One region of the Microbulbifer sp. VAAF005 genome, then DNA from elsewhere that is predicted to be linked to it. Evidence: predicted binding sites of a transcription regulator. Region 1 holds the regulator's gene; the other holds the start of a gene.
The links. The regulator LexA, encoded in region 1, represses DNA repair genes until DNA is damaged. The targets are predictions, from matches to a motif close to ACTGTNTNTANANACAGT.

Region 1 (16,040 bases):
GCAGCACCTTGGAAGCGCCTGGGCTCTGCAGGTGCTGGCTCAGACCTTCTTCATCGCGCCATACACCGGTGCTGTCAACGATAATCGCATCGTTGATACCGTGCTGGGTGTAATCCACTTCCTGGGGGGAGTTGGCGTAGATGATCTTGATTTCATTACCGTTACAGATCAGGGAGTTGGTCTCCTCGTCCACACGGATAGTGCCCTGGAAGGCGCCATGTACGGAGTCGCGACGCAGCAGAGAAGCGCGCTTCACCAGATCGTTAGGGGCCTTGCCCTTGCGCAGTACGATAGCGCGCAGACGCAGAACATCACCACTACCAGCCTTGTCGATCAGCAGGCGGGCAACCAAACGGCCGATACGACCAAAACCGTAGATCACAACATCTTTGGATTCGGGCAGAGGCTTGCCGGCACCCGCTGCGTCGGACAGCTCTTCACGTACAAACTCGTCCACAGACAAGCCGCGATCGTCGCGCATGTACTTGTTGGTCATGGTTCCCAGGTCGATATGTACGGGACCCAGCTCCATCTTGCAGATGGCTTCCAATACAGGGAAGGTTTCAAACTCGGAGAGTTCATTTTCCTCAACCTGACGCACGAAACGGTGCGCTTTCATAATGCTCAGCACTGAGCGATTAACCAGGTTGCGGCCGTACATATAAATACCGACGTTGCTCTCACGGTTGAGCTTTCCAATCATCGGGATCATGGATTCAGCCAGTGCTTCACGCTGTTTCCAGTCCTTGAAAAAGTCCGCGGGCTTCGGTCGCTTCTGAGTCACTATCGGACACCTCTGCAATGTATTTAGTAGGCAAGAAATACGGCCTTGAAACCACTCAGGACCGCATGGCTGCGCATTATAGTGTTCGCTTTACACTGCGCAACTGAGCAAAAAAGAGCCAAAAAAATGTAGTAAAACTACCTTTTTGTAGTCCACCCGAGCGACATTGCGCAATCCATAAAAAAGCGTAGTTGTTCCCGACTGGAAACACAGGCAGGGTTAACATTCCCTGCAAGCAAAACTGTTCGCGGCTACAATAGCCGACCTCGAAGACATCTCGAATGAATGCGCGGATATATAAGGAAAGATGACAGAAATACAGCCCCTGACCCCACCGAAGTTTCGCTCCTCCAGTGACCGACAATTTTGGGGACAACTGCATGGCGCAGCTGCCGCGCTCGCCATCCTCAACGCGGCACGCAATAACAAAGCGCCCACCCTGTTAATCACAAAGGACAGTCTCGAAGCGCACCGTTTAGAGGTGCAATTGAAATTTTTTAACAAAGCGCGGCGAGATAAGGGGGAAAACGGAGAACTGGAAATTTTCCATTTTCCCGACTGGGAAATTCTCCCCTACGACACATTCTCTCCCCACCAGGACATCATCTCGGATCGCCTCGCCACCCTCTACCAGCTGCCGAAAATGGGGGCCGGGATCGTCATAATCCCAGTTAGCACCCTGATGCACCGGCTACCACCCTGCAATTATATTGCCGGCAATGCGCTGATATTGGAGGAGGGGCAGCAGTTTGATATCGATATCCAGCGGAGACTGCTGGAGCAGGCCGGCTACCACTGCGTAGACACCGTCTACGAACACGGTGAATTCGCTGTGCGCGGCTCACTGATGGATATTTTTCCAATGGGCAGCCCCCTGCCCTACCGCATCGATCTGTTCGACGATGAAATTGAATCCCTGCGCACCTTTGACCCGGAAACCCAACGCACCATCGACAAGGTGAAAACCATTCACCTTTTACCTGCGCGGGAATTCCCTTTGCACAAGGCTGCCCTATCAGGATTCCTGCAAAATTGGCACGGTGAATTCGATAGCGACCCCAGCCAAGTGCCAATTTACCAGGATATCAGTGCAGGAATTGCCCCGGCGGGCATTGAGTACTACCTGCCCCTGTTCTTCGATGGGAACTGCTCAAGCCTGTTCGACTATCTGCCCGAGGGCAGCCAGGCATTTTTACAGGGAGATATCCAACAGCCGCTGGACAATTTCTGGCGCGAAGTCAGCAATCGCTATGAAAGTCGTCGTGGCGACCTGACCCGTCCCATATTGCCACCGCGCCAGATTTTACTGGAAATTGATGAGCTTAACGGTGCCCTGAAGTCCATGCCCCGGGCAATCTTCTCTGCGGAGAGTCTTCCGGAAGCCCAGGGCAACTGTAGTTTTGACACTTCCGTCCCCCCTCACTGCCAGTAGATGGCAAGTCCGAACAACCCCTGGCTGCACTGGAAAGCTACCTGATGGAATACTCCGGTCGGGTGCTATTTTGTGCTGAAAGTAGCGGGCGTCGCGAAGCGCTGCTGGAGCTATTAAAGGGCATACGGCTCAGCCCTCCCAGCTTCCAAAGTTGGCAGGACTTCCTCGCCGCAAAGGACACTATCGGCATTACCGTAGCCCCCATCGATCAAGGGCTGCTGCTTAAGGACCCGCAAATCAACTTGATCGCGGAACCGCAGTTATTTGGTGAGCGGGTACTGCAGCAACGCCGCCGTAAAAAAGCCAAAGATGAAGCGGACAACGCGGTTAAAAACCTGGCTGAACTGCGCATGGGCACTCCCGTCGTTCACATTGATCACGGCGTAGGTCGTTATCGCGGCCTACAGCACCTGGAGATCGACGGGCAACCGGCAGAATTCCTGACCCTTGAATATGCCGACGATGCCAAGCTCTACGTACCGGTAGCCAGCCTGCACTTGATCAGCCGCTACTCCGGTGCCGATGAAGCCCTGGCCCCACTGCACAGAATGGGCAGTGAACAGTGGCAAAAAGCCAAACGCAAAGCCGCCGAGAAAGTCCGCGATGCAGCTGCAGAGCTGCTGGATATCTACGCCCGCCGCGAAGCCCGTATTGGCCATGCCTTCGATAACCCTCAATTGGCCTACCGAGAATTTTCCGCAGGTTTCCCCTTCGAGGAAACTCCAGATCAACAACAAGCCATCGAGGCAGTTCTGGGGGATATGCTCTCAGATAAGCCGATGGACCGACTGGTTTGCGGCGACGTGGGATTCGGTAAGACAGAAGTGGCCATGCGGGCTGCATTTGTCTCCGCCCACGCAGGTATGCAAGTGGCCATGCTGGTTCCCACCACCCTGTTGGCCCAGCAACACTATCAATCCTTCCAGGATCGCTTTGCCGATTGGCCGATCAATATCGAGGTGATCTCCCGCTTCCGCTCCGGCAAGGAAGTGGACAGCGTGAAAGAGAAGGTTGCCAGTGGCAAGGTGGATATCCTGGTTGGCACCCACAAGCTGCTGCAAAGCGATCTGGACTTTAAAAATCTCGGCCTGCTGATTATCGACGAAGAGCACCGTTTTGGCGTCCGGCAGAAGGAGCGTCTGAAGAGCCTGCGCTCTGAGGTGGATATCCTCAACCTTACCGCTACCCCTATTCCCCGCACCCTGAATATGGCCATGGCCGGTATTCGCGATCTATCGGTGATCGCCACCCCACCAGCACGGCGCCTCTCTGTGAAAACCTTCGTGCGCGAGCGCGATGATGCCTTGGTAAAAGAGGCTATCCTGCGGGAGATATTGCGCGGCGGTCAGGTGTATTTCCTGCACAACGAAGTCAAAAGCATTGAGCGAATCGCGCGGGAGCTACAGGAGATGATTCCCGAGGCCCGTATCGGCATAGGCCACGGCCAGATGCGCGAACGGGAGCTGGAACAGGTAATGAGTGACTTCTATCACAAGCGCTTTAATGTCCTGGTCTGTACCACCATTATCGAAACCGGTATCGACGTCCCCACAGCCAACACGATACTGATCGAGCGCGCAGACAAGTTCGGCCTGGCCCAGCTTCACCAGTTGCGCGGTCGCGTGGGACGCTCGCACCACCAGGCCTACGCCTACCTACTGACGCCCAACAAACGCTCCATGACCAATGACGCCGTGAAGCGCCTGGAAGCGATTAGCGAGGCCCAGGATTTAGGTGCAGGCTTTACCCTGGCTACCCACGACCTGGAAATTCGCGGTGCAGGCGAACTGCTAGGTGAGGAACAAAGCGGGCAGATTCAGAGTGTTGGCTTCAACTTGTATATGGAGATGCTCGACAAAGCCGTGAAGGCCATTCGCGAGGGCCGCACACCGAATATTGACGAACCCCTCGAATCCCCTGCGGTGGACGTCAATCTGCGGGTTGCTGCACTGATTCCCGAGGACTACCTGCCCGATGTCCACGGCCGTCTGATCATGTACAAACGCATTGCCAATGCCACCGACGGGCAGCAACTGAAAGAACTTCAGGTAGAGATGATCGACCGTTTCGGGCTACTGCCGGAATCGGTAAAACACTTGTTCCGCACCACGGAGATCAAGTTAAAGGCCGAGAATATGGGCATCCGCAAACTTGAGGCCTCTGCAGCAAGAGGGCGTATCGAATTTGCGGAGAATACCCGTGTAGATCCGCTCACTTTGGTTAAGATGGTGCAAACCCAGCCGGGACGCTACCAGCTGGCCGGCGCAAACCAACTGAATTTCAGTCTCGATGAGGAGGGTACTGATCGCAAGCTCCAGGAAATTAACGAAGTTCTGGAAAAGCTTGCACAGTGATACCATCCGGCAGGCAGCGGCGGGAGCTGGCGGCAAAACTAATTAGTCTCCTACTCCCGCTTAAACGGCCTGTCGGCAATGACACCCTCGGCACCCAAATAGAATTGTTTAAGTGGTAAACCCATGAAAAGGATAATTAGCCTCTGCTCAACCCTGGCACTCACGCTGGCAGCAACCAGTGCCCAGGCCGTCAACTACGCTGGCAATACTTTCGAAATAGAAATGATCGTATTCGAGCGCCCCCAGGGGATGGAAAGAACCGCAGAGACCTGGCCGACGGCACCCCGTCTTCAGTATCCATCAAAGTGGATCGACTTTGACACCCTGCGCACCCCAACTCAGCCAACAGAGGATGAGGTGTTATCGCTTGAAGACATCATCTCGAGCCCAGAAACGAGCGGCCCAGCCGATATTGAATCATCGGAGCTTGAGGGCGACGCATCTACTAGTTCGCAGAACTCTGAGCAAGCACAAAGAAACTTGCTGCTAAGACCTGTACCCAGGCTGCTGGACAACAAAGCCGCCGCAATTTCCAGGGCTGGTGACAGGGTCCTGTTTCACAAGGCCTGGCGCCAGGTTTTAAAAACCAAGAGAAACTCCCCGGCCATTCTGATTGATGGCGGCAGCCAGCTCAGCGGCCACAGCCAGCTTGAGGGATCTATCACCCTGAGTGTCGCTCGCTATTTACATATCAGTACTAATTTGTGGCTCAGCGATTTTTATACGCAACCCGGGGAACACAGTATTCTTCTTCCTCAGCGCCCACAAAATAAAATCGAAAAGCCACTACAAATCCTAACCGGTAATTACAGTGACATTGAAAATTCATATTCACAAAATAACGGGTTTGATATCGAAAATAGTCAGGGCGCAATTAACACAACTGAGCCACTCACATTGGGCGAGCCAGAATTTATAAAAGAAGAGCCATTATATGTAGCCCAGGCTGCGAGACTGCAACACGAGAGACGTTTGCGTAGTGGCCAACTTCATTATATCGACCACCCTGCATTTGGCATTCTTATTGAAGTGCGCACTGTAGCCAAACCCAAAAAAGATTCGCAAAATATAGATATACTTAATTCCGACCAAGAAAAAGATAACCGCACAGAAAGTTAATTTATTTAAATAATCGACTTTCGCCAATGGCCCCTGCAAATCTTGCCGGGGCTATTATTTTAAATATACCTTTAAAACTCTTCACCTCAAACGAATTAATTTCACCATCACTACAAGTACACCCCACCCAACCGATATTTAATCAATTTATCTTTAATCAAAATACAGCCAGCAAACAAGCAAATACCGCCACCCCACAACAACATAAAATTGCAATCAGTGGGGCAATATTCCTGGAGCATTAAAGCAATAATTAGCACAGCGGTATTGAGCACAATAAACTCACTCATATACACACAATTACATTGGGGACTTTAGGCGGGGCGGGATATGACCAAATCTACAAAGAGGGACACAAATGCAACTTAAAGAAGAAGAGCCTATATCCACTGCAAAGTAGCAAACAAAAAAGCGGATCATAAAGATCCGCTTTTCAGAGGCGCTGACAGGGCCGGCGTCAATTGAGCCGCAGGACCCTACACGACAACAGTTCTTTCAACGAGTGATCTATAAATCACTCACAGGGAACAACATCTTCCGCCAGCAGTCCTTTGTCACCTTGTTGCATTTCGAACTCTACCGCCTGCCCCTCATTAAGGGTTTTGTAGCCCTCGCCGCGAATGCTGCGATAGTGAACGAAAATATCTTCAGTTCCTTCTCCACAGGTGATGAAGCCATAACCCCGTGCGTTATTAAACCACTTCACTGTACCTGTAACGCGATCACTCATTGAGAAAACCTCATTATTGTTATTGCGCCTACCTCTTTTACCTCACTGCTCAATTCGGCAAGAGGGGCAAACGCCACCCCATTGTTAACAAACTGCTCCATGCAGAATGCTATCTTGCTTAATCCGATGAGCATATACCCAAAGGACGTACCCTGATTCTTAGATAAAACAGCGCCAGTGTCTAGTTTTCTATGTGAAATAAATACTACGTTTTTCCCAATATGCGTAATTAACCGTCAAAATCTTCAATAGTGCTCAATTAGAAACTAATCATTTGTACCTTATTGCACTCCCATTCCTCAACTGTCTAACGCGGCCTCTCGCGTTAATGAAGGTATATCGGCAATATGTAATGTTGAGGTTGGGAATGCACAGGATGCCCCATATCCCTCAATTATTTTAAGAATCGTTAATAGAACATCCTGTTTTACTTCATGATAACGAACCCAATCGGTAGTGCGGGTAAACGTATATATAAAGAAATCCAAAGAGGAGGAAGCAAAACTATTAAAATTAACAATAAGCGTACGATTAGAATCAATTTCCGGATGTTCCTGTAACATATTTTTAACATCCGCCACGATTGCCGCCATATGATGTGCATCTTCATAACGAATACCAATCGTTTCAAAAATCCTACGATTTAACATACGGGAAGGATTTTCTACCGCAATCTGGGTGAAGATGCCATTGGGAACATAGACGGGTCGCATATCAAAAGTGCGGATTCTGGTCAGGCGCCAACCGATATCTTCCACGGTCCCCTCAATCTCCTTATCGGGGGAGCGAATCCAGTCGCCCACCGCAAAGGGCCGATCCAGATAGATCATCAGGCCACCGAAAAAGTTTGCCAGCAGGTCCTTGGCCGCAAAACCGACAGCAAGCCCGCCAATACCACCAAATGCCAAAACACCACTGACGCTATAGCCCAGGAACTGCATGACCACAATTCCCGCCGTGATCACGATTGAGGCCCTGACCAGTTTGCCGATCGCACGTACCGTAGTGGCATCCATCGGCTTGCCCATATAGCGCGGATCGCACAGATTGTGTTCCACGCTGTGTGAGAATCGCCAGGCAAACCAAGCCATCACCAGGATCAAGCCTATTTCCCGCGTCGGTGCAGCCAGGGAGAATATCTCGGCACCAGTGGCGTCCCCCGCTCGCTGGGCAGCGACACTCAAGCCCAGCAGCCATACCAGTACCTGCCCGGGAGGGGAGAGTGCCCCAACCAAAGCATCATCCCAGGGATTAACCGTCTTTTCCGCCTTAATGGCCATGCGCTGCACAAACCGGCCAAATAACCAGGCCAACACCCCAGACGCAAGTACTATGAGGAAAACAGAAACTATCCAGACCCGGTTCTCACCAAGCCAGGACAACAGCACGCTCTCAACGGACTCCACTCGAACCCCTCCGCTTTAACCAACAATCAGTAATATCCGTATAGCGCCTTCTCAATAGACGACGGATTTAAACAACTTATCTCAGCGCATTATGGAAGCTAACCACTCCCTGGTTCTGTGCCAACGCGCACTCTTCTCAAGCTCCACCCAGGAGCCGATCACCGGCCTGCCACCCATGGCCGACAACCGATGAGTGGACTCCGGTTTGGGCACAAAGGTATCCAGTGCCGCCAGCGCCTCAAAAGCGCCGACACGATTGTTGCATACGACACCCATATCACAACCGGCTTCCAGGGCTGCGCGAATCCTATCGCCATAGCCTCCGGCCGCACCCGCCCCTTCCATAGACAGATCATCACTAAAAATCACTCCATTGAATCCCAGCTGTCGCCGCAATACATCCTGTAGCCAATAGCGGGAGAATCCCACCGGCTGGCTATCAATGTTGATGAAGCGGATATGGGCCGGCATCACCGCAGTAAGTTCCTGGGTTCCAATACAATCGATAAACGGAAGTGCATCGGTTGCCAAGACCTGATCCAACGAGCGCTTATCCTCTGGCAACTCCACATGACTGTCTTCCAGCACGTGGCCATGCCCCGGAAAATGCTTACCTGTCGTGGCCATTCCCGCTTCGCGCATCCCTTGGATAAAGGGGCGAGCCAGTGCGGTCAACTGGGCGGGGTCGGGACAAAAACTCCGATCGCCGATCACCCTGCTGTGGCTGTCATCCGCATCCAATACCGGCGCGAAGCTAAAATCCACTCCTACAGCAAGCAACTCTGCGGCCAGCAGCCACCCCACATCCTGCAATTGCTCGTTACTGGCGACAGCACTGAGGGCCTGCATTGAAGGTATTCGCGTAAAGTCATCGCGAAACCGCTGAACCCTACCACCCTCCTGATCTACCGCTAGCAGGATCTCTGGTCGCACCGCACGGATGGAGTTAACCAATTCGATAAGCTGCTGGCGATCCCGATAGTTTCTCGCAAAAAAGATCAGCCCGCCCACCATCGGATGCCGAAGCAACTCACAGTCTTCCTCGGTGAGTTCAAGCCCCTCGATATCCACCATGACCGGTCCGGGTGGTAAAGACATATTAAGTTCCTTATCGATTAAAGAGTGCGCCCACTAATTATCTACCTTCAACATGGCCGAAGCAGCGGGTACCAATCGCTCAAGAGTCTGGGTCAGGGTACTGTCAGAACCGAAATCCTCTCGCAGGATAGCCTCAATCGCATCGTGGCTCGACAGTGTAAAAATGGTCGCTCCCAGCATAAAGTAGAGGCGCCAATAGAAAGTTTCTGGGTCCAAGCCTGGTAACGCTTCAGCCAGCAATCCGGCAAAACGACGGTAAGTATCCCCGTATCGAGATACGATAAATCGACGCAAATGCCCCTGGAACTGGGTATAGGCCAACCCTAAGAGGCGCATAAATCGCTGTGGATCCTTTCCCTCCAGCCCAAGGCTTCCCAACCCAACTCGATACAGGCATTCGATCAGCTCCTCCACCCCCAGGGGCTGCCCCAGGGCAATACGGCGATCAAGCTCTTCTTCCAGAGCGTTAGTGAAAGGCGTTAAAAAGCGTTCAAATACCGCCTGTATCAATTCTTTCTTGGAGCCGAAATGGTAGTTAACTGCCGCCAGATTAACCCCGGCCGTGCTCGTAATTGTTCTCAATGAGGTTTCAGGAAAACCCCGTTCAGCAAACAGCACTTCCGCTGCATCGAGTATCCGGCTGACCGTATCTATCTGGCTCATAAGTATCAAACCACCATTTAAAACATACGTTTAATCGACGCCAGAGTAGCACATTCTCACTGATCTAGAGCCCGCCAGCTAAGCTCTCCACTCAGCAAGGTACAAGAGTAAAAATAACAGGGAAATGTATGTCAGGCGGTAAGATCAATACTGCTGGAGTTGATCTCCCGCCAACTTGTGCAAGTACGCCACCCCACCAGCCGGCATAGCCTTTTAGACCGGGGGCAGCTTTAACAAAAATAACTTTGAAAATTTTTTCGGTATTTTAAGATCATCCGAATAATTATTCTTTCACCTGCATATATTTCATAATCAGGGCCGCAGCCTCCTCCACACTATCAACGATATGAAAAAGGTCTAGATCACTGGCATCGATACAATCGCGCTCTAACACTGTATCTACCAACCAATCGTACAGCCCGCTCCAGTAACGCTTACCTACCAACACAATTGGGAAACGCCGCACTTTCTGCGTTTGCACCAAGGTAAGAGCTTCAAACAGCTCATCCAACGTGCCGTAGCCACCGGGAAGTCCAACGAATCCAAGTGCGTGTTTTACAAACATAAATTTCCGTACAAAAAAGTATCGGAAGTTCAAACTGATGTCCTGATATGGATTTGCCGCCTGCTCAAAAGGCAGCTCTATGTTTAACCCAATTGATGCGCCGGGCTGCCCGAAAGCCCCTCGGTTACAAGCCTCCATCAGCCCCGGCCCACCACCGGTAATCACGGGGATCCCTTCAGCCGCGAGCAACTCTCCCAACTTTACCCCCTGCTGATATTCAGGACTGTCCTCTGTAAATCTCGCCCCTCCAAACACTGTCACTGCACCACCTAACGCTATCAGCCGCTCTATCCCATCTACCAATTCAGACTGAATACGAAGCACTCTCCAGGCTTCCGGCATTTTTGCATCCAACATTATTTTTCCCTCTTTGTCAGTTCCTTCAACGCTTTCTTCTCTCCTTGCTTTCTCCATCAATGTAGCAGCTCACAAAGACTAAAACCTGAGGATTGCGCGAACAATAAATCTGTATATAATTCCAGCAACTGTATATAAATACAGAAAACTAGGTAAATCTATGACCAATCTCACCGCTCGTCAGTCCCAGGTTCTCGACCTGATCAAGTCCTACCTGGATGAAACAGGCTACCCGCCAACGCGGGCAGAAATTGCCCAGGAGCTCGGCTTCCGCTCGCCCAATGCCGCCGAGGAACACCTGAAAGCACTCGCCAGAAAAGGCGCCATTGAGATGGTTGCCGGCGCTTCCCGAGGCATTCGAATTCCGGATCACCAATCCGGCTTGCCGATTGTGGGTAGAGTAGCTGCGGGGAATCCCATACTCGCCAGCGAACATATTGAGGATTACTGCGACTTGCCCGCGAGCTTCTTCCATCCCCCCGCAGATTATTTGTTGAGGGTGCATGGTATGAGTATGCGAGATGCGGGCATTCTCGATGGAGACTTGCTGGCAGTGCAAAAGACCGAGCAAGTGCGCAATGGCCAAATCGTCGTTGCCCGTATCGATGACGAAGTCACAGTGAAACGCTTTCGCCGCAAGGGAAATCAGGCAACCGTTCAGTTGCTACCTGAAAATAATGACTTTGAGTTAATTCAAGTCGATATGAGAGATAAGAACTTTGTGATTGAGGGATTAGCCGTAGGGGTTATTCGCCAAACGCCTTAAGCCCCTAAAAACGACAACAGCGGCCATTGGCCGCTGTTGATAAGACTCGAACTAACGCTGATGTTAGTGAATAGTATGATTTACCGGCATTAAATCGTCTTCTTCCTCGAAGTAACCAGCCTCAAGATCGTCTAGATTTTGTACGGCTTCAATGCCCGCTTCCAACATAGCCCTTGCCACAGCAACCTTGTTCTTGCGCAGAAACTGAAGGCTTTCTGCAGAAAAAGAAATGCTTACCAAAGGGTCCTCTTTATGGCCAGCACGACGCAAAGCTACATCGCCATTAGCCAGCTCGATTATTTCAAAAGTTTCGGAGGACATTCGCTTTTCCTTCACGGCACAACAGTTTGCGCCCAGTGTACCACAGGCTTGCGATAAGTTTCATTCATCCAATTTGAGGGCTTCTGGCTCCTGACTTTCGAGGCAGTCTATTACCAGTACGCTATATCAAAGAATTACCTAAACCACTCAAGAGATCACAAGAGAAGAGTGAATTGCTTTGCACGTTGCACCAGCTGCGGGTTATGTCGAGTGGGCCACAACTATTCTATTGTGACTCACTCAAAGGACAGCGGACTTTCCCGCAGAGGTGCGCCTAATATCAACAACCTTCAAAATTCGCAGGAACATTACGAACCTATTCAGAAGTTCACCGAGGTCGAGTAAGCGTATTAGTTAACACTCATCCAAGTGAGCGCGCTGCCTTACCACCAATTCATTCAGCGAGCGATGCCACTGAAGCAACAACTCTTTGGACAAAGGTGCAAACTCAGGCTTGGCAACTTCGTTGTGTAGCGGGATTAAATTAACCTGTTGCTGTTTTTCATCAGCACCCACAGATATTTTCTGCTGCTCTTCCCAGGCGTAAAGCATATGGGATAACCAACTCTGCGGGTCGCCGACCAGGCCGGACAGCTCATTGGCCTCTGCACTAGCCCTACCCTGAACGCCCAGCGCATCAATGATCAACTGCGGAGACTCCGGTTCAAACCCCAGCTGAAGCTGGGCTGCCTGCTCTGCAAGAAAAGCCCGATAGGCCTTGCACAACTGCATCAACGCTGCCTCTTCCAGCGCATCGCGCTGGAGAGGCAAGTCCCACGGCTGTTGCAGCAACAGCTGGCTCTTGCGTAGAGCCGAAGTGACATGAATCGTGTAAGAGTTACTCATTACCTACTTCTTTGCCGCTGTCTTTTTAGCTGCGGGTTTCTTGCGCTTGGCAGCAGTGCTCTTGGTGGAGGCCTCTACTTTCCAACCACCATCGCGATAAAAAGCACGCCAACCGGTCGCCTTGCCCTCTTCCTCAGATTGAACATATTGCTCCTGGGTTTTGCGGCTAAATCGAACTACGGTATCCCGCCCACTGTCATCTTGAGTCGGTGCAGAGAATAGGAAGCTGTATTTTGGATCGATCTCACTCTGGTGAGGCAGCAGCTCTTTAACCAGGGGCGCACGGGTCTCACGGTTTTTCGGGAACTGGCTGGCAGCCAAGAATAGACCCGAGGCACCATCGCGCAGGATATAGTGATCCTCAACTTTGATACAGGCCAATTCCGGCATGGGAACCGGATCCATTTTCGGTGGCGCCGGCTGCCCATTTTTCAGCAGCTTGCGGGTGTTTTTACAGTCTTCATTGGTACAGCCGAAGTACTTGCCAAAGCGACCAGACTTCAACTGCATATCACTGCCACACTTATCGCACTCAATAATGGGGCCGTCATAGCCTTTAATTTTAAAAGTGCCCTGCTCAATCTCGTAGCCATTGCAATCCGGGTTATTGCCACAGATATGCAATTTACGCTGCTCATCTAGCAGGTAGCTATCCATAGCCGTGCCGCACTTGCCGCAGCGGCGCTTCTCCCGCAGCAACCTGGATTCAGCTTCCTCGTCCTTATCCGCATCGACCGCCTCATCACCAGAAACCAGGTTCATGGTATTGGTACAACGCTCTTTTGGCGGCAGTGCGTATCCAGAGCACCCCAGGAATACACCGGTGGAGCCAGTGCGGATCTGCATATGACGGCCACATTTGGTGCACTCGATATCAGTATCTGTCGGCGTATTGCGACGCATACCTGCATCGGCAGACTGGGCTTTTTCCAGGCGCCCGGAAAAGTCCTGATAAAACTCATCGAGCAGTTGCTTCCAACCCTTATCGCCGTCGGCAACCGCATCCAGGGATTCCTCCAGGTTTGCGGTAAATCCGTAGTCCATCAGGTTCTTGAAACTTTCGCTGAGACGGTCGGTAACAATATCCCCCATTTTCTCAGCGTAAAAACGACGGTTTTCCAGGCGGACATAACCGCGATCCTGGATCGTGGAAATAATGGAAGCATAGGTGGAGGGACGGCCGATACCGCGCTTCTCCAGCTCCTTAACCAGGGCCGCTTCACTAAACCGCGCAGGCGGCTTGGTAAAGTGCTGCTTGGGATCCAGCTGTTGCAGGGATAGCTTTTCGCCTACCTTCACATCTGGAAGCACCAGATCTTCATCTTTTTTGCCGCTCGGTGGCGCAACTTTCAGGAAACCATCGAAACGAATTACTCGACCCCGCGCACGCAACTCAAAGTCACCTGCGCTGACCACGATTGAAGAGGAGGTAAATTGGGCAGGCGTCATCTGGCAGGCCACGAACTGCTGCCAAATCAGGTTGTATAACCTCTCCGCATCCCGCTCAACACCGGACAACATATTTGGGGCGATACGAACATCGGACGGGCGAATCGCTTCGTGCGCCTCTTGAGCGCCCTCTTTACTGCTGTAGCTATTGGGGCTTTCTGGAAGATACTTATCGCCGTAATTCTCGGCAATATAATCCCGTGCAGATTCCACAGCCTCTTTACTGAGGTTGGTGGAATCTGTACGCATATAGGTGATATGACCGGCTTCATACAAGCGCTGGGCCAGGGTCATGGTCTTCTTCACACTGAAGCCGAGGCGGTTACTGGCCGCCTGCTGCAAGGTAGAAGTAATAAATGGTGCACTGGGCTTGGAGCTGGTTGGCTTATCGTCACGGGCGGAAACAACAAACTCACTGGACTGAAGCTGCTTGGCAGCACTCATTGCCAGCTCTTCGTTGGTAGGACGGAAAGCCTCACCAGCCTGCTTTTTCACCTCGAGGCGCAGCTTGGAAGCCTTTGCCGTCGCCGTATCGGCAAACAGGGTCCAGTACTCTTCCGGGATAAACGCGCGAATCTCCCGCTCCCGCTCAACTACGAGGCGGACCGCAACAGATTGCACACGTCCCGCAGACAAGCCCCTGGCCACTTTTTCCCACAGTAGAGGGGATACCATATAGCCAACGATTCGATCGAGGAAACGGCGCGCTTGCTGGGCGTTTACCCGATTAATATTCAGGCGGCCGGGATCTTTAAAGGCCTCCTGAATCGCAGACTTGGTAATTTCATTAAACACTACCCGGCGGTAGCGATCGTTATCGCCACCAATTGCTTCACGCAAATGCCAGGCAATTGCCTCTCCCTCGCGATCCAAGTCCGTTGCGAGGTAGATATGATCGGCGCCTTCGGCGAGTTTTTGTAACTCACTCACCACTTTCTCTTTACCCGGCAATATCTCGTAGTGGGCTTGCCACTCGTGATCCGGGTCGATCCCCATACGCTTAATCAGCTGATCGCGGTTTTTCTTCCGCTTGTAAGCCTCTTTCGCCTCGGGGGAAAGCTTGCGTGTTTCCGCTGCACGACGGGCGCGCTCCTTTGCGTCAACCGGCTGTTTATTGCCCCCACCTGTGGGCAAATCGCGAATATGGCCGACACTGGACTTCACAACAAAGTCCTTGCCGAGATATTTATTGATGGTTTTCGCTTTGGCCGGTGATTCGACGATGACCAGTGATTTACCCATAAGCCTTTGATTTCAAATGAAAATTTACTGCTATTGCAAGTCTTACAAGCCCTCCTATTGGGCTTGTGCTGCGCGAATATATAAGCCTCACTTCAAGCGCGGTCAAGCAAAGCTGACAATTTTCCACTCACAGTCACCAAATTTGGCACTGGGCAGTCCGCCTAAATGCGACTCAGTAGACGCTCTTTTACACCGCTAATACGGCAATCAAGACAGCCCCTCAGTCGCCGCGCGTGAACTCACTTTTCGAATAGCTTCTTCTATTAAGGGGGTGTACTCATCGAGCGACGCCATCAGTTTCTGGAAGGCTTGATTGCCTCCTGACTCCGGCCACTGAATACCGAGACCCACTGGTGTTGCAGTAATCGCACAGGCGTCCCGAGGGATTTTTTCCAGTAGCTCGCGCAAATATTTCCATGCCCCTTGCGGAGCTGGCTGGCCATCAGCCCAATCCCAAACACCGGAAAAATTCAGTTCGTGCTCAATCCGTTGCTTATCCAAAACCCACCCCACACTCAGGCCTTTGCGGTTCTGCCAGCGGTGATAATAGACAGCCGCAGTCCCATCACCCAAAGCCGCAGGCAACGCTTGGATTTGTACGGTAATGCCAGCCTGGGCCGCCCGGCTACGCAAATCTGCAAGACGGCTGTCACGGGCATTGGGCTTGAGCCACATCACCGGCCCCAGCACCAAAGCGATGGCAAATCCGACGATAATCACCGGCAACCAATCAGACATAACCACTCCTCATCAGTGGAAAAAAGTGACTATTGTGCGGTGTTCCGCGTGATCTATGTCAATCGGTTTTTTTTGCGGTAGACTCAAAATAGGTGTCACAAGGGTGTTTTTCACAGTCAATAAAAGGGATAGGAGCAGGTAAATTATGGCGAAATACCGACACATCCTCG
Region 2 (16,040 bases), 2.4 Mb from region 1:
GCAGGATAGAGGAAAACTCCTCGGCGAAAGTTTCGTAGCTGGACAACAGCGACTCCGCTTTGGCGGAATAGCGGTTAAAAGCCATCACCGCAGGAATTGCTGCAAACAGGCCCATAGCCGTAGCCACCAACGCTTCACTGATACCAGGTGCGACCGTAGCAATAGTGGCCTGGTGCATAGTGGCGAGACCACGGAAGGAATTCATAATCCCCCACACGGTACCAAACAGACCGATATAGGGACTGACAGAGCCTACGGTTGCCAGGAACGGTAGGTTCATTTCCACCTTTTCCTGCTCCCGGGACATAGCCACACGCATGGCCCGCTCAGTGCCTTCCATCACCGCTTCAGGGCCGCTGCTGCCTTGCTGGCGCAGGCGGGTAAACTCAGTAAATCCGGCGCGGAAAAGGGACTCAACACCATCGGTTCGGCCTTTTTCCGCTCGTTCGTTACCTTCGCGGAAGAGTTTGTTCAGGTCGGCACCGGACCAAAAGCGGCGTTCGAAATTGTTCAGGGAGCGCTTGGCCTGGGACAGGTAAAGCCCGCGCTGGATAATCATCACCCAGGACACCACAGAGGCCAGTAACAGCAGCAGCATAACTAACTGTACCAACAGGCTGGCGTTCTGGATTAGCCCCCAAAGAGAAAGTTGTTCACCGGCGTTCATCTTCTTAAATAACTGCCTTTAATGCTGAATAAATAGGTTCCGGCAGGGCACAGGGCCTGCGGCTGTCGTCAGCGACACAAGCAACTTTGACCACACCTTCGCAAATTAGCTCATCGCCGCGCCAGATTTTTTGCTCAAAAGTCACTGCGGCCCGCCCCAGTTTGCCAATCGAGGCCGTAGCGCGCAATGCATCATCAAGAAGTGCGGACTTTCGATACTGGATCTCGGCGGAGTGCACGACCAGTAACAGCCCCTGTTCTGGCATCGCCGGCTTATCATACCCGAGGGAGCGCAGCAGTTCTGTGCGCGCGCGCTCCATATACTTCAAATAATTCACGTAATAAACGATACCACCAGCATCGGTATCTTCGATATAAACCCGCAGCGGAATACTGAAAACTTCCTTCACCCCATCCTCTCTCTATTTATTATCGGGCTTCGGCAGGCCGAAGTGCTCATAAGCCAGGCCGGTTGCCACTCGCCCTCGCGGTGTGCGGGCGATATAACCCTGCTGAATCAGGTAGGGCTCCAACACATCTTCCAGAGTATCCCGCTCTTCACTGACTGCTGCAGCGAGACTGTCCACCCCCACTGGTCCACCATCGAACTTCTCAATCATGGCCAGTAGCATACGGCGATCCAGCTGGTCGAAACCACAGGAATCCACATTGAGCATATTAAGAGCGGCATCGGCAATGCCGGAATCCACGGCACCATCACCTTTAACCTCCGCGTAGTCGCGCACGCGGCGCAGCAGGCGGTTGGCTATTCGGGGGTACCCCGAGCTCGACGGGCAACTTCCAAGGCTCCACCTTCATCCATCTCCACTCCCATCAGGCCAGCGGAGCGACGGACAATGCTGGTGAGATCCTCAACGTTATAGAACTCAAGCCTCTGGACGATGCCGAAGCGATCCCGCAGTGGCGAGGTAAGCAGGCCTGCCCTTGTGGTGGCGCCCACCAATGTGAAGGGTGGCAGGTCGAGCTTAATCGAACGCGCCGCAGGTCCTTCGCCGATCATAATATCCAGCTGGTAGTCTTCCATCGCCGGATACAGTACCTCTTCCACATGGGGGCTGAGGCGGTGGATCTCATCGATAAAAAGCACATCCCCCGGCTCCAGGTTGGTCATCAACGCAGCCAGATCGCCAGCCTTCTCCAGTACCGGGCCCGAGGTGGTCTTAATGGCCACTCCCATTTCGGCGGCGATGATATTTGCCAGGGTGGTTTTACCCAGCCCCGGCGGTCCGAATACCAGGGTGTGATCCAGGGCCTCTTTGCGCAGCTTGGCAGCCTGAATAAAGATCTCCATTTGCTCCCGCACCACTGGCTGACCCACATAATCATCCAGGGTTTTGGGGCGCACGGCGCGGTCGTACTGCTCTTCCTGGCCCGAGGGGCCCACGGGCTCCGGTGCCACCAAACGGTCGGCTTCGATCATTGCAACAACTCCAGGGCCTCAGATTAAGCGGGGGCCATTCCCTTAAGGGCCAGGCGAATCAAAGTCGCACTATCGGCATCCGGCTGCTCCTTGCTGGCGCGGGCCACCATTTTACTGGCTTCAGTGGGCTTGTAACCCAGAGCCGCCAGGGCGCTCTCCGCTTCACCGGTGTGATCCACCTTGGGCTCGGCAGCAGCGGCCATCAGGGGGATATCGTTGGCGTCGCCAAAATCCGGGGTCAATTTATCCCGCAGCTCCACGATCAGGCGCTCAGCAGTCTTTTTACCGACGCCGGGGACTTTGACCAGCGCCGCTACATTATCCTCCGACACACAGCGGGCCAGGGCAGCGCCGTCCAGCCCGGATAAAATAGCCAGGGCCATCTTGGGACCCACTCCACTCACCTTGATCAGGGTGCGAAACAATTTGCGGTCCCCATCGCGAATAAAACCATATAACTGCTGGGCAGTTTCGGATACCGCTAAATGAGTGTGCAGCTGTACCGGCTGCCCCAGTGCGGGCAGTTCAAAAATCGTGGTCATGGGTGCGAGCACTTCATAGCCCACCCCCTGTACATCCACCAACAACAGGGGCGGCTGCACTGCGGCCAGGGTACCGCTCAATCTTCCAATCATGTGTTATTCCAGGTTTATATTGTCTGCGCCCTTTACGGGGCCAATTCTACCAGCCGATCACACGCTCAGGCGGCCACGACGAAAACGACTGCGCGCACCGCCAGCGGTAAATACCAGGGTTTGCTCGGTATGCATATGACACAGAGCCACGGCCAGCGCATCGGCGGCATCCTCCTGGGGCGACGCAGGTAGGGACAGCAGGGTTTTCACCATGTGCTGGACCTGCAATTTATCCGCTCCACCGTTGCCGACCACTGCCTGCTTCACTTTGCGAGCTTCATATTCGGCTACTGCCAGACCACTATTTGCCCCTGCCACAATAGCTGCCCCCCGGGCCTGTCCCAATTTCAGGGCGGAGCCGGCGCTCTTGGACATAAAAACATTTTCAATTGCCATCTGAGCAGGCTGGTATTGCTGGGCGATCTGGCTCACTGCATCAAAAATCAGTTTGAGGCGCTCAGGCAGGGCACCTTCGGGAATACGAATCACCCCACTGGCCACATAGCGAGCCTTGCCCCGCTCCACATCGATAATTCCATAGCCCGTTTTTCGCGAGCCGGGGTCAATACCCAGGATTCGGGTCAAAAGGCAGCTCCCCAAATATCTGTATGTTTATATAGTGGTGGGAGTGTCCCAAGGTGAACAGGAAGCGTCAAGGGAGGGGGAGTAAGAAGGGCTTGAAAAGATAAAAAACCAGAGGCGGGACAGTAGCCGCCTCCAGTTACGGAACCGGCTTTAGCCCAGCTCCTCCATCACCTCTGCCGGAATATCCGCATTGGTGTAAACGTTTTGCACATCATCCAAGTCTTCCAGCATCTCGATCAGAGCGAGTACTTTTTCAGCACCGTCTTTATCCAGCGGAATCGTGGTGGACGGAATCATGGCAATTTCGGCACTGTCCGGGGTAAAACCAGCTGCAACCAGGGCGTCCTTAACCGTCAGGTAGTCCTGGAATTCAGTGGTAACTTCAACACTGCCGTCATCGTTGGATTCGATATCCTCAGCCCCGGCTTCGAGAGCTGCGTCCATCAACGCATCTTCATCCACTCCGGTCTCGTAGAACATCTGACCTTTGCGGGTAAACAGATAGCTAACGGAACCGTCGGTACCCAGGTTGCCACCGCGCTTGGTGAAGGCGTGACGCACTTCAGCCACGGTGCGGTTGCGGTTGTCAGTCAGGCACTCCACCAGGACCGCTACACCACCAACGCCGTAGCCCTCGTAAACTACGGCTTCGTAGTTTTCACCATCCGCATTGCCGGCGCCACGGGCGATAGCTTTGTCGATGGTGTCGCGCTTCATATTGGCGCCCAAAGCCTTATCGATAGTGGCGCGCAGCGCCGGGTTATCGTCCGGGTTTGGACCCGATTTGGCGGCTACCGTCAACTCGCGAATGATCTTGGTAAAGACCTTGCCCCGCTTGGCATCCTGAGCTGCTTTGCGGTGCTTAATATTGGCCCATTTACTATGTCCGGCCATTTTCCGTCTCTCTTCAGTCAGTGCGTAGGATGAGCCAAAGAGCGAAGCGAATCGCCCATCACTACGATTGGATAGGCCCGCTTCGCTCGGCCCATCGGGGAAAAATCAGCTGATTTTTTCTTCTTTTTGTCGCAGGCGAATACTCAGCTCACGCAGTTGTTTCGCATCTACAGCACCCGGGGCATCTGTCATCACACAGGCGGCGCTCTGGGTTTTCGGGAAAGCGATAACATCGCGAATAGAGTCACTGCCGGTCATCAACATCACCAGGCGATCCAGGCCAAAGGCCAGGCCACCGTGGGGCGGCGCACCGTATTTAAGCGCATCCAGCAGGAAGCCGAACTTCTCGCGCTGCTCTTCAGCATCGATACCCAGGATGCGGAATACCGCTTCCTGCATCAACTGGTCGTGGATACGAACAGAACCACCGCCCAGTTCGGTGCCGTTAAGTACCATATCGTAAGCGCGGGAAAGTGCTTCGAGCGGATTCTTTTCCAACTCTTCCGGGGTACAGGAAGGCGCAGTGAAGGGGTGGTGCAACGCAGTCAGGCTGCCGTCGTCATTTTCTTCAAACATTGGAAAGGCGACAACCCACAAAGGCGCCCACTCGCTGGTGTACAGATCCAGGTCTTCACCCAGCTTGCAGCGCAATGCACCCAGGGCTTCGGAGACAATCTTGGCCTTGTCCGAGCCGAAGAAAAGAACATCACCGTCTTCCGCTTGCAGGCGATCGAGGATAGCTGCACGGGTTTCAAGCGGCAGGAATTTAACGATTGGCGACTGCAGACCATTTTCCAGGTCAGAGCGATCGTTAACCTTGATGTACGCCAGGCCCTTGGCGCCATAAATACCGACAAACTTGCCGTAATCGTCCAGTTGCTTGCGGGTCAGTTTCTTACAACCGCCAGGTACTTTAATCGCAGCAACACGTCCCTTCGGATCATTGGCCGGCCCGGAGAATACCTTGAAGTCCACCTCGGTCATCAGGTCCTTGATCTCCACCATCTCCAGTGGAATACGCAGGTCCGGTTTGTCGGAACCGTAGCGCAGCATCGCCTGGTAGTGGGTCATGCGCGGGAATTCACCCAGATCAACACCCTTAAGCTCTTTAAACAGCTTGCGAACCATGTTCTCGGTGATCGACATGATTTCCTCTTCGTCGAGGAAGGAGGTCTCAATATCGATTTGGGTAAATTCAGGCTGGCGATCAGCACGCAAATCCTCATCGCGGAAACACTTGGCGATTTGGTAGTAGCGATCGAAACCGGAAACCATCAGCAACTGCTTAAACAGCTGTGGTGATTGTGGCAGGGCGAAGAACTTGCCCTCGTGAGTGCGGCTCGGCACCAGGTAATCCCGGGCACCTTCTGGGGTGGCGCGGGTCAGGATTGGGGTCTCGATATCGAGGAAGCCGTGCTCATCCAGGTAATTGCGGATTGCGGTAGTCAGCTTGGAACGGAAATACAGGTTGTTCTGCATTTCGTTGCGGCGCAGATCCAGATAGCGGTATTTCAAGCGGATATCTTCACCCACCTCGGTGTGCTCATCCAGCTGGAAAGGCACTGTCTCAGCAGTATTGAGGATCTCCAGCTCTGTGCCGTAAACCTCAACTTCACCGGTCACCATATTGGGATTCACGGCCTCCGGGGCACGGGCGCGCACACGACCTGTCACTTTAAGCACATATTCGCTGCGCACGCGATCGGCCATCTCGAAGTGTTCGGCCGCATCGGGGTCGAACACCACCTGTACAATTCCCTCGCGGTCGCGCAGGTCGATAAAAATCACTCCGCCGTGATCGCGGCGGCGGTCGACCCAGCCACAGAGGGTTACTACGCGGTCAATGTCCGCAGAACGAAGGACGCCACAGTAATCGCTGCGCATGGATGAAAATTCCCGTTATCGATAGGTGAAAAGATTAGTTAGAGGGTACACCGCGCGGACAGCCCCGCACAGCTCGCCTAGGCCGTCTTTGCCGCCGCTGTGCCAGACTTGTCGCTTTTGGCCTTACCACTGTTGGCAGAGTCACCGCCAGCGAGGTTTTTCTTGCTACCAGTTTTAAAATCAGTCTCATACCAACCGGCGCCCTTCAGGCGAAATCCAGCCGCTGAGATTTTCTTGCGCAGCTCGGCCTTCTCGCAAGCTGGGCAGTCTTTGAGCGGGTCATCGCTCATCCGCTGCAAAGCTTCCATTTCATGGCCGCAGGCATTGCACTGGTATTCATATATCGGCATTACACAGTACCTGGTGCTTAAAAAAAGGGGGAGAGAGTATACATGAGGCCTACAGAGGTAAGAAGCTGCACGGGTCTTTTCCCTGGGTAAAGCGTCCCATAAAGGCGACGTGAGGCTAAAAAATGTAAAAAAAGCACTATTTTTCTAGTATTTCTTCGTGCGGCCGAACAAAAACTATATATACTTCCCCCATCACCCGCTGAGACACCCGTAACGGATGCAGCGCAGCGGGAGAAAAAACACACTTTTACCGGATATATACCGAACAACAAAGAAGGAAGTAAGCCATGGCTGTCTCCAAGAAAGCTGCTACTAAAAAGGCCCCGGCAAAGAAAGCTGCGGCCAAAGCTGCACCGGCCAAGAAAGTAAAAGCAATCAAGGAAAAGTACACTAAGACTCAAGTACTTAATCAGATTGCAGAAAGCACTGAGCTGTCCCGCAAGCAGGTTCAATCTGTTCTGGACGAGCTGAACGATATCATCGAAGGCCACATCAAGAAGCGCGCAGTTGGCGAATTCACCCTGCCGGGCCTGATGAAAATCACCACCGTGAAAAAGCCGGCTAAGAAAGCTCGCAAGGGTATCAACCCGTTCACCGGTGAAGAGACTACCTTCAAGGCGAAGCCTGCCAGCATCCAGGTTAAAGTTCGCCCACTGAAGAAGCTGAAGGAAATGGCAGAGAACTAATACACTCTGTAAAGCCTCAGCTTAAAAACCCCGCTTATGCGGGGTTTTTTATTCACTCCCATTCCAAGCCAGTGCCCAGGCACCTGCTAAATAGATACCCCGGTATAGCAAAAGGCAATCCGCATTGAGGCAATACTGCCCCCAGGCAATATTTATTGCCCAGCGAATAGCGTAAAATAGCCAGCTTACCCGTAATAGAATCCATATAATTCCTATGCGCGCATCTCGTTATCTCATCGCAACCCAAAAAGAAACTCCCAACGACGCAGTGGTGATCAGCCATCAGCTGATGCTGCGTGCCGGCATGATCCGCCGTCTGTCTTCAGGTCTCTACACCTGGCTGCCCACTGGGTTGCGGGTGTTGCGCAAAGTCGAACGCATTGTTCGCGAAGAGATGGACCGCGCTGGCTCCCTGGAAGTACTGATGCCGGTCGTGCAGCCGGCAGAGCTTTGGGAAGAGTCCGGCCGCTGGCAGCAGTACGGCCCCGAACTCCTGCGCATCAAGGATCGCCACAACAATGACTTCTGCCTGGGCCCGACCCACGAGGAAGTCATCACCGACCTGATCCGCGGTGAAATCAATAGCTATAAGCAGTTGCCCGCCAATTTCTACCAGGTGCAGACTAAATTCCGCGATGAAATCCGTCCGCGCTTTGGCGTAATGCGCGCGCGCGAATTCACCATGAAGGATGCTTACTCCTTCCACGTGAACGAGGATTCCCTGCAGGAAACCTACGATATTATGCACGGCGCCTACTGCCAGATTTTTGAGCGCATTGGCCTGGACTACCGTCCGGTACTGGCAGACACCGGTTCAATCGGTGGCTCCAGCTCTCACGAATTCCACGTGCTGGCGCAGAGCGGCGAAGACGATATCGCCTTCTCCACAGAATCCCGCTACGCCGCCAATGTCGAATTGGCAGAAGCGGTTGCCCCAGCTGGCGAGCGCCCTGCTCCGTCACAGGAAATGCAGGAAGTTCATACGCCGAACCAAAAAACCATCGCCGATGTCAGCGAGTTTTTGAAAAGTAATCCCGCCCACTCAGTAAAAACCCTGATTGTTCTGGGCGAGTGTGAAGAGGGTGAAACCGCTCCATTAATTGCCCTGGTACTGCGCGGCGATCACGAGCTGAACGAATTAAAAGCAGAGAAGCTGGCTGGAATCGCCAGCCCCATTCAGTTCGCCTCGGAAGAGCGTATCGCCAAAGAACTCAGCTGCAACATTGGCTCCCTGGGCCCGGTGGGCATAAAGATCGAGACTGTTGTGGATCGCTCTGCGGCGCACCTGGCAGACTTTATCTGCGGCGCCAATCGCGATGACTACCACTTAACCGGTGTGAACTGGGGTCGCGATGTGGAGTTGGGCCGCGTCGAAGACCTGCGCAATGTAGTGGCAGGCGACGCCAGCCCCGATGGGCAGGGCACCCTGGAAATCAAACGGGGTATCGAGGTCGGCCACATTTTCCAGTTAGGCGACAAGTACAGCCGCGCTATGAATGCCACGGTACTGGATGAAAACGGTAAAGAGCAGGTTATGTCCATGGGCTGCTATGGCATCGGCGTTTCCCGAATCGTCGCTGCGGCGATCGAGCAGAACCACGACGACTCAGGGATTATCTGGCCCACTGCGATTGCACCTTTCCAGCTGGCGATTGTGCCAATCAATATGCACAAGAGCGATGTGGTAAGGGAGAAGTGCGAGCACCTGTATGAGTCCCTGCGCAGCAAGGGTATTGATGTATTGCTGATGGACGAAGCCAAAGCGCGACTGGGCGCTATGCTCGCCGATGTGGAGCTGATCGGCATTCCCCACCGCATTGTTATCGGCGATCGCGGCCTGGAAAAAGGTGTGGTGGAATATAAAGGTCGCGGAGATGCAGAAAGTCAGGAGTTTGCCGTATCCCAGCTCGAAGAAGTGTTATTGGAAAAATTTAATCAATAATTGTCGAGCCGCCCGGTCTGCCCCCAGGCAGGCCGGGACCTCTTACGGCAAAAGTGCTTTTTATCGGCGGCGTCACAAAATCACGCTGCCCATTTTGCCGGGCTTTTCGTAGAATCACCCCATGATAAAAAAAGCCACCGCCCTCTTGTTGCTCTGCCTTACCTGCTGTGCCGCCCAAGCTCAAAGCAGTAGAGCCGAGATCGACCCGGAGTTGCGCCTCGCCCTGCAGGACGCAGTTACCCAGGCCGACAGCTTTGTGGACCGCTTCGATGCGGAAGTGTGGCTAATGTCTAAATCCCAGCCTCTGTCCCGCTATATCAAAGATCCCAAGCGGCGGATGCACGTACTGAAAGCCGTCCACCGGGAGGCAACTCGGGCCGGGCTGCGCCCGGAAATCGTATTGGCGGTTATCCAGATTGAGAGTGCTTTTGACCCCTATGCGATATCCCGAGTTGGCGCTCTGGGCATGATGCAGGTAATGCCGTTCTGGAAAAATGAAATCGGTCGGCCCGACGATAACCTGATCGATATGGACACCAATCTAAGGTACGGATGTACCATTCTTAAACACTACATCAAAAAAGCCAAAGGCAACCTAGCCAACGCCCTCGCCTATTATAATGGTAGCTACGGCCGCCATACCTATAGCAGCAAGGTCCTGGATGCCTGGGCCGAGCGCTGGAGATAAACGATGACCGCCGGCTACTTATTTTTCTCCGGCGGTGCATGCGCTCTTCTTTTATTGGCAGCAACCAAGGTTGCTATACATCATTACAGGCTTGTTGCCGGGCGCTGCTTACTGGCCCTGTTGATAGCCGTGATCTGCTATTTACTCTGGCCCATCCTGCCACAGTTGAGTGGACCTACTGCGCTCTTGCTTAACCTGCCAATTACTCTGATTCCCGCAATTTTTTGGCTGTTTACTCACCTTTTATGCCGTGAGGAAGAGCCTTTTCCCCGGTGGGGCTGGATTCCGATTGGTATTACCCTGGTCATCGGCATAGTGGCCTACCACGCACCGTTGCCATTGACGTCAGATCAGCAATCCCCACTATTTACCCTTTCGCAGCTACTCAAACTCGGCTTAATCAGCCTCGGCCTACTGACACTACAACGGCAGTTTCACCTGGACTTGGTCGCAGAGCGCCGACGCCTGCGCACAACCCTACTTATCGCCGTCGGCGCCTATATGCTGGTGGTAATTGGCGCAGAATCTATCTTTGCTTACCGCCCGCTTCCCAACGGTGTACCGACACTGCACGCACTATTTGCCAGCCTGTTGTCACTGGTTGCCTGCCTATGGTTGCTGGCCCTTTCCCCCAGCGCTCTGGGAGAATCCCTGCCGCGCCCGAAGAGCAGCGAGCCAGAGGAGGAAGAACAGCCTTTAGCTCCGCCACCTGAACTGGATGAACAACAGCAAACCCAGCTGCAAAAATTACAGGAACATATGCACAACGGTGGTTATCGCCACACCGGACTCACCATCAGGGAGCTCGCGGAGCAGTTGGATATTCGCGAACATGTGCTGCGTGTGCTGATTAATCGCCACCTAGGTTATCGCAATTTTAACGAATACCTAAATCAGTTTCGTATTGATGAAGCCAGTAACCGGTTGGCAGATCCGGAACAGGCCCATTTGCCAGTACTCACCATTGCTCTGGACATCGGCTATCGCTCCTTGAGCCCATTTAACGCTGCTTTCAAGCGCCGTCACAGCCAAACCCCCACTGAGTACCGCCGGGAAAAGCTGCCCGCCTGAATCTCCTCTCCTGAAAGAATCCGTCAGCATTTTTTCATATTCCGTAAGCCCGCAAAGTAAAAGGCTCCCAGACTGGGAGCGCGGTGAAAGCGATTTTCCCGCTGCGTGCCCGGCTCACCGAGACCCGATTTAACACCGGTGAGTCTCCCTTCAATAGAAGAATAATGATGGTGAGAATATGGATTTTTTAGTCGACATATCCCAGGACGGAGCCAAACATTTCCAGTTGAGTTTATTTCGCTATGTGCTGGCCGCTTCAGTAATGAGTATTTTGGCCGGCTGGCTATTTCGCACCTGGATGAACCGGCGCCGTATCCAAAAGCGTCGTGCCGAGTGGAAAGATATTCGGCGGGAGGTGAGTTATTCACTATTAACGGTGTGTATCTTTACCCTGGTAGGGGTTATTACCACCATGATGCACGATCTGGGACTGACAAAATTTTACTGGCAGTGGAGCGATTATCCACTCTGGTGGAGTATTGCCAGCCTGCCAGTAGTGATTTTGATCCACGACGCTTATTTTTACTGGACCCACCGAGGTATGCACCATCCCAAGGTATTTAAACACTTCCACCGCCTACATCATCAGTCCAGAACACCCACGCCCTGGACGGCATACAGTTTTTCCGTAGGTGAAGCGGTCCTGATGGGCGCTTTCTCTCCCCTAATTGCCCTGATACTGCCGCTTAATCCAACTATTTGGTTCACCTTTTTATTTATCAGCATCTTCCGCAACGCCATGCTGCACACTGGCCGCGAGTTCCACCCCCGCAGCTGGGTCGACGGCCCTATGGACAGGCTCACCACCACGACTCACCACGACTTGCACCACCAGCGCTTCCAGGGCAACTACGGCTTTTACTTCACTTGGTGGGATCGCTGGATGGGCACAGAATTTAAGGACTACAAGCAGGTCTTCCGGCAAGCGGTGGATGGGCAATTACACGAGGGAGAAAAAGAGGTGGAAATAGACAACAGCGCAGCGGAAGGCGTAAAAGCTCACGCTTAACCCACTCAAATTACTTAAATGGGTGCCGGGGTTCCCCCGGCTCCTTTCTACTAGCCGTAACAACCGTGTTAATGGCCATGCTGTAAAGGCAACCAGCGGGATTCTCGGTAACAGTAAAGTCCCCAGATCACAAAGACGACTTCGATAGCAAAAAGCACTAAATTGCGCTGGTCAAAACCACTGATAAATAACATTCCGTAGAGGCGCCCAAGAGCGAAGCCGATATAGGCGATAGACATCGCAGCGTAAGCAACCCTGCGGTGCGGGCGCATAGCCAAAGCCACCAGTAGAATCACCGCGATGGCCAACATAAACCCGCCATAAGTGGCCATAAACTCGGGCATGGCTTCGGGGGTATCAAATGAAAAATCCACTTCATTCGCAAGGCTCTGCGGTTTAAACAGGGCCCAGAGGCCAATAGAAGCAAAAACCAATAGATTGAGTGTCAAATAGACTCTTCCCAAATATTTCAATCGATTCTCCCCTCTAATTTCTGTTACTCACCCCTATACAAGGGGAACACCGCTTTGGAGTACTGTCACAGTATATATGAGCCACACCCCGCCATACGCCGGAACAATTCACCAATTTGGTACAAAGCGATGGATTTATCAATATTTTCTTACTGGCAAACTGAGAATGTCTTTCCATAATTAGAATCCACAGCGCAACTCCGACCCACTCCAAAATAAGGGCCGCGCTTTTGAATACCACTACCTTCCTCAAGTCATTGGCGAAAGAGCCCCTGCTGTATTTTATTTCGATCGCCATAATCCTATTGGGATTGGGAGAAATCCTGGAACCGCCTGCACAAGAGATTGTTATCAGCGAGGGGCGCGTCGAACATCTACGTTCGGTGTTTGAGCGCAAGTGGCACAGGTACCCCACTGATAGCGAGCTGGAGCAACTTATTGAGAATTACCTAAGAGAGGAAATACTTTACAGGGAAGCGCTTGCCCTGGGATTAGCCGAGAACGACACAGTAATCCGCCGCCGCCTGCGAATGAAAATGGAACTTACGGCGCGTAATTTCGCTGACACTCAAGACCCAGGCGATCGAGTATTGGAGAAATTCCTTCAAGGTCAGGCTGATAAATACTGGCTTCCCCCACCCTATCTTTCCAACAACGATTTTTCTCAGTGGATCTGGCCTCATCAGATTCACGTGATTTTAACGACTTACTCATGCAGCTAAACAGCGGTCAGGCTTCGCCAATGATTGGGGATTCAACCCTACTGCCAGCTGCTTTTATCGACACTTCAGAGCCACGAATAGACAGGCAATTTGGGCTGGGATTTTCCGCTCAATTGTCCAAGCTGCCGGTTGGCGAGTGGAGTGGTCCAGTCCGCTCGACCTTCGGCGATCACCTGGTCCTCCTTGAGGAAATCAAGTCCACCCAGCTACCGGCATTGGCTGAAATACGCAGCCGCGTACTAAATGATTGGCAATCCCAGGCGCAAAAGAAGATTCTGCAGGAGCAGTATCTCCAGTACCGTAAAAACTACGAGGTCACTGTCCACAAGCCGGATAACTTCTCAGCCGAGGTTGCCGTCAAGTGATGCACATCCGGCCACTCCTGTTCATTCTACTCCTCAGCTTTACTCCAATACTATCTGCCCACGAACTGCGCCCGGCTTACCTGGGCATCACTCAAGTTAATGCACAATTATTTAAAGTACTTTGGCGATTGCCCGCACAAGGCGATCTTCGCCTCGCTCTGAATGTCCATTTGGACCAAGCTGCCTCCCCCTAAGCCAACCCAGAGCGCAAATAAGTAACGGCTACTACACAGAGTACTGGACCATCCATCACCCCAGGGAGCTACAACAGCTGTCGATTCATATCGATGGCCTACAGAGCACTATGACCGATGCGCTAGTGCGGATCTCCTGGTTAGATGGGCGTGAGCGAGTTATCCGACTGACACCAGACCAGCCAGAATGGACCCTTGACCAACCCACTAGCGAGTTCCAAGTCGCTCAAACTTACTTTGTGCTGGGCGTTGAACATATTCTTCTCGGTGTCGATCACTTGCTGTTCGTTTTGGCTCTGATCTTACTCAAACAAAGCCTTCGCCAGCTGATCGGTACTATCACTGCTTTCACTACCGCCCACAGTATTACCTTGGCAGCTGCCGTACTGGGCTATATCCATCTGCCGTCGGCGCCAGTGGAGGCGATTATCGCCCTCAGTATTTTACTGGCAGCCAGAGAAGCTGTACGCCAGGGGCATGGTGTTTTCAGTTTGACCAGTCGCTACCCTTGGGCAATTGCCTTTGCTTTTGGACTTTTACACGGTTTGGGTTTTGCCGGTGTACTGGGGGAAATTGGGCTTCCCCAGGGGACTATTCCCCAGGCATTACTGACTTTTAATCTCGGTGTGGAAGTGGGGCAATTAGTATTTATCACTGCTGTTCTTACAGCAATCAACTTGTATCAAAAGCTCCTTAAACTCTGGCTAGGGTATGCCATTCGGAACCGCGAACAATACTCTTTCGGGGAGGGTGGAGGTATCGGAATACCAGTCGCTACGGTGGTCGCGTATACGCTGGGGGCCATTGCCTGCTACTGGGTGATTGAGCGCAGCCTGCTTATTGTTTTCCCATAACAGAGAACATTAACCGGCGCCCTGCAAATCACGGGCACCGGTTAATTTAAGGCTCAGTCCTGAAACAAGAGTTCCAGTGGGTAGCCGGTAAAAGGCTTGGTTTTCTCAATCACCAAATGAGAAGTCATACGGGAAATCGCCGCCTCTTCATTGGCCAACAACTGCTCTGAGACTCGATTAAAATCTGCTGCGTCTGGGCAGACGAAATGCAGCATATAGTCGAACTCACCAGACATCTTCACACAGGAAACAATCTGTGGAATATCGCTAATAATACGGCGAAAGTTCTCACTGGTACGGGCATCCTGCCGCTTAAGCGCAACGTTTACATAAAACTCTGCATGCCGAACTTTATCCAGGTTTATCTCGGCAAAGAACTCGCGGATATAGCGCTCACTGGTCAGGCGTTTAACCCGGGCCAGGCAGGCACTTTCCGATAATCCAATTTTTTCACTCAAATTCAGGTTACTTGTACGTGCGTTTGATTGCAGGGCCTGCAAAATACGCAAATTATGCCGGTCAATTTTCACGGAGCTATTTTCTTTTGAATCTGAAAGGGGGCAAGGATAGCGGTATTCGCCGGTGGCATAAACATTACAGCCACCGGCATGGGAAACTTGTCATCACTTCAAAGGCGATTTTGGCGACAACCAGCCTCCCGGCAAAGGCCTAACCGGCCTGGCGGTTACCACTGGTGACGAACTGTTCAATGCGATCCAAGGCCCGCGACAACTCGGCCTCATCAGCCGCCAGGGTGAGGCGAACATGATTCACTGAACTGCTACCAAAGGGCGCGCCAGGCAGTACCGAGACCCGCTCAGCATCCAAAAGGGCTTCAGCGAAGGTTTGCCCGGAGCTGGATACCTTGGAGACATCCACCATAACAAACATCCCAGCCTCAGGGCTGTAGCAACTCAAGCCAGGTATCTGGCCAATCCTCTCAACAATCAGGTCTCGACGCTGCTGATAGGCATCCCGCATCTGCTTCACGAAGTAGCTATCAAACTCCAAGGCAAAGGCTGCAGCCTCCTGGATGAACTGAGGGCATCCAAAAATTGTCGCCCCTGCAAAAGCAATCAAACGATCTACCAGGGGACCACGAGCCACTGCCCACCCCAGGCGCCAGCCACTCATGGCGTGGGATTTGGACAAGCCATCAACCACAACAATATTATCCAGCGACTCCGCTGCTGTACGCAGAGAGGTGTGGCGGCGGGCAAAGGTGATCATTGAATAAACTTCATCACACACCAGCCAAATATTGCGCTCGCGGCAGTATGCCGCCAACTCGCGCAATTGTTCAGGGGTAGCCATCGCGCCAGTCGGGTTTACCGGCGTATTGATCATAACGACCTTGGTCTGCTCGCTGATGGAGGCCTTGATAGCGTCGACATCAAAAGCGAAATTAGTCTCCGCCGGGCAGGTCACCCGTTTTACTGAGAGGCGCAAGGCATCACAAATGGGAACATAGCCGATATACATCGGCTCGGGAATTACTATCTCCTCACCGGGGTTTAGCAGGCAGGCAAGTACTGCGTAGATAGCGTTAGTTCCACCGGGGAAAACAACAACATCATCCGG

Region 2: ruvC (crossover junction endodeoxyribonuclease RuvC) is a predicted target of LexA. The motif match lies at 3,346-3,363, and genes of this name have one in related genera.

The regions. Positions count from the first base shown of each region.
Region 1 covers NZ_CP120233.1:5,262,281-5,278,320, reverse strand. Annotated here, with positions in the region: gene P0078_RS23765 (glyceraldehyde-3-phosphate dehydrogenase) at 1-787, opposite strand, end outside; partial or broken gene mfd (transcription-repair coupling factor) at 1,092-4,570, shown strand; gene P0078_RS23755 (CsiV family protein) at 4,694-5,689, shown strand; gene P0078_RS23750 (hypothetical protein) at 5,716-5,934, shown strand; gene P0078_RS23745 (cold-shock protein) at 6,204-6,419, opposite strand; gene P0078_RS23740 (mechanosensitive ion channel family protein) at 6,719-7,825, opposite strand; gene nagZ (beta-N-acetylhexosaminidase) at 7,907-8,923, opposite strand; gene P0078_RS23730 (TetR/AcrR family transcriptional regulator) at 8,957-9,586, opposite strand; gene P0078_RS23725 (LOG family protein) at 9,870-10,508, opposite strand; gene lexA (transcriptional repressor LexA) at 10,669-11,274, shown strand; gene P0078_RS23715 (hypothetical protein) at 11,338-11,595, opposite strand; gene P0078_RS23710 (DUF6586 family protein) at 11,950-12,441, opposite strand; gene topA (type I DNA topoisomerase) at 12,445-15,132, opposite strand; gene P0078_RS23700 (hypothetical protein) at 15,340-15,870, opposite strand; gene P0078_RS23695 (universal stress protein) at 16,016-16,040, shown strand, end outside.
Region 2 covers NZ_CP120233.1:2,274,079-2,290,118, forward strand. Annotated here, with positions in the region: gene tolQ (protein TolQ) at 1-667, opposite strand, end outside; gene ybgC (tol-pal system-associated acyl-CoA thioesterase) at 672-1,076, opposite strand; partial or broken gene ruvB (Holliday junction branch migration DNA helicase RuvB) at 1,089-2,107, opposite strand; gene ruvA (Holliday junction branch migration protein RuvA) at 2,131-2,742, opposite strand; gene ruvC (crossover junction endodeoxyribonuclease RuvC) at 2,800-3,327, opposite strand; gene P0078_RS09995 (YebC/PmpR family DNA-binding transcriptional regulator) at 3,478-4,221, opposite strand; gene aspS (aspartate--tRNA ligase) at 4,327-6,105, opposite strand; gene P0078_RS10005 (FmdB family zinc ribbon protein) at 6,183-6,455, opposite strand; gene P0078_RS10010 (HU family DNA-binding protein) at 6,743-7,141, shown strand; gene P0078_RS10015 (proline--tRNA ligase) at 7,356-9,083, shown strand; gene P0078_RS10020 (lytic transglycosylase domain-containing protein) at 9,205-9,771, shown strand; gene P0078_RS10025 (helix-turn-helix transcriptional regulator) at 9,775-10,842, shown strand; gene P0078_RS10030 (sterol desaturase family protein) at 11,021-11,851, shown strand; gene P0078_RS10035 (DUF4345 family protein) at 11,920-12,324, opposite strand; gene P0078_RS10040 (hypothetical protein) at 12,555-13,046, shown strand; gene P0078_RS10045 (peptidylprolyl isomerase) at 13,037-13,411, shown strand; gene P0078_RS10050 (HupE/UreJ family protein) at 13,716-14,459, shown strand; gene P0078_RS10055 (Lrp/AsnC family transcriptional regulator) at 14,513-14,989, opposite strand; gene P0078_RS10060 (pyridoxal phosphate-dependent aminotransferase) at 15,129-16,040, opposite strand, start outside.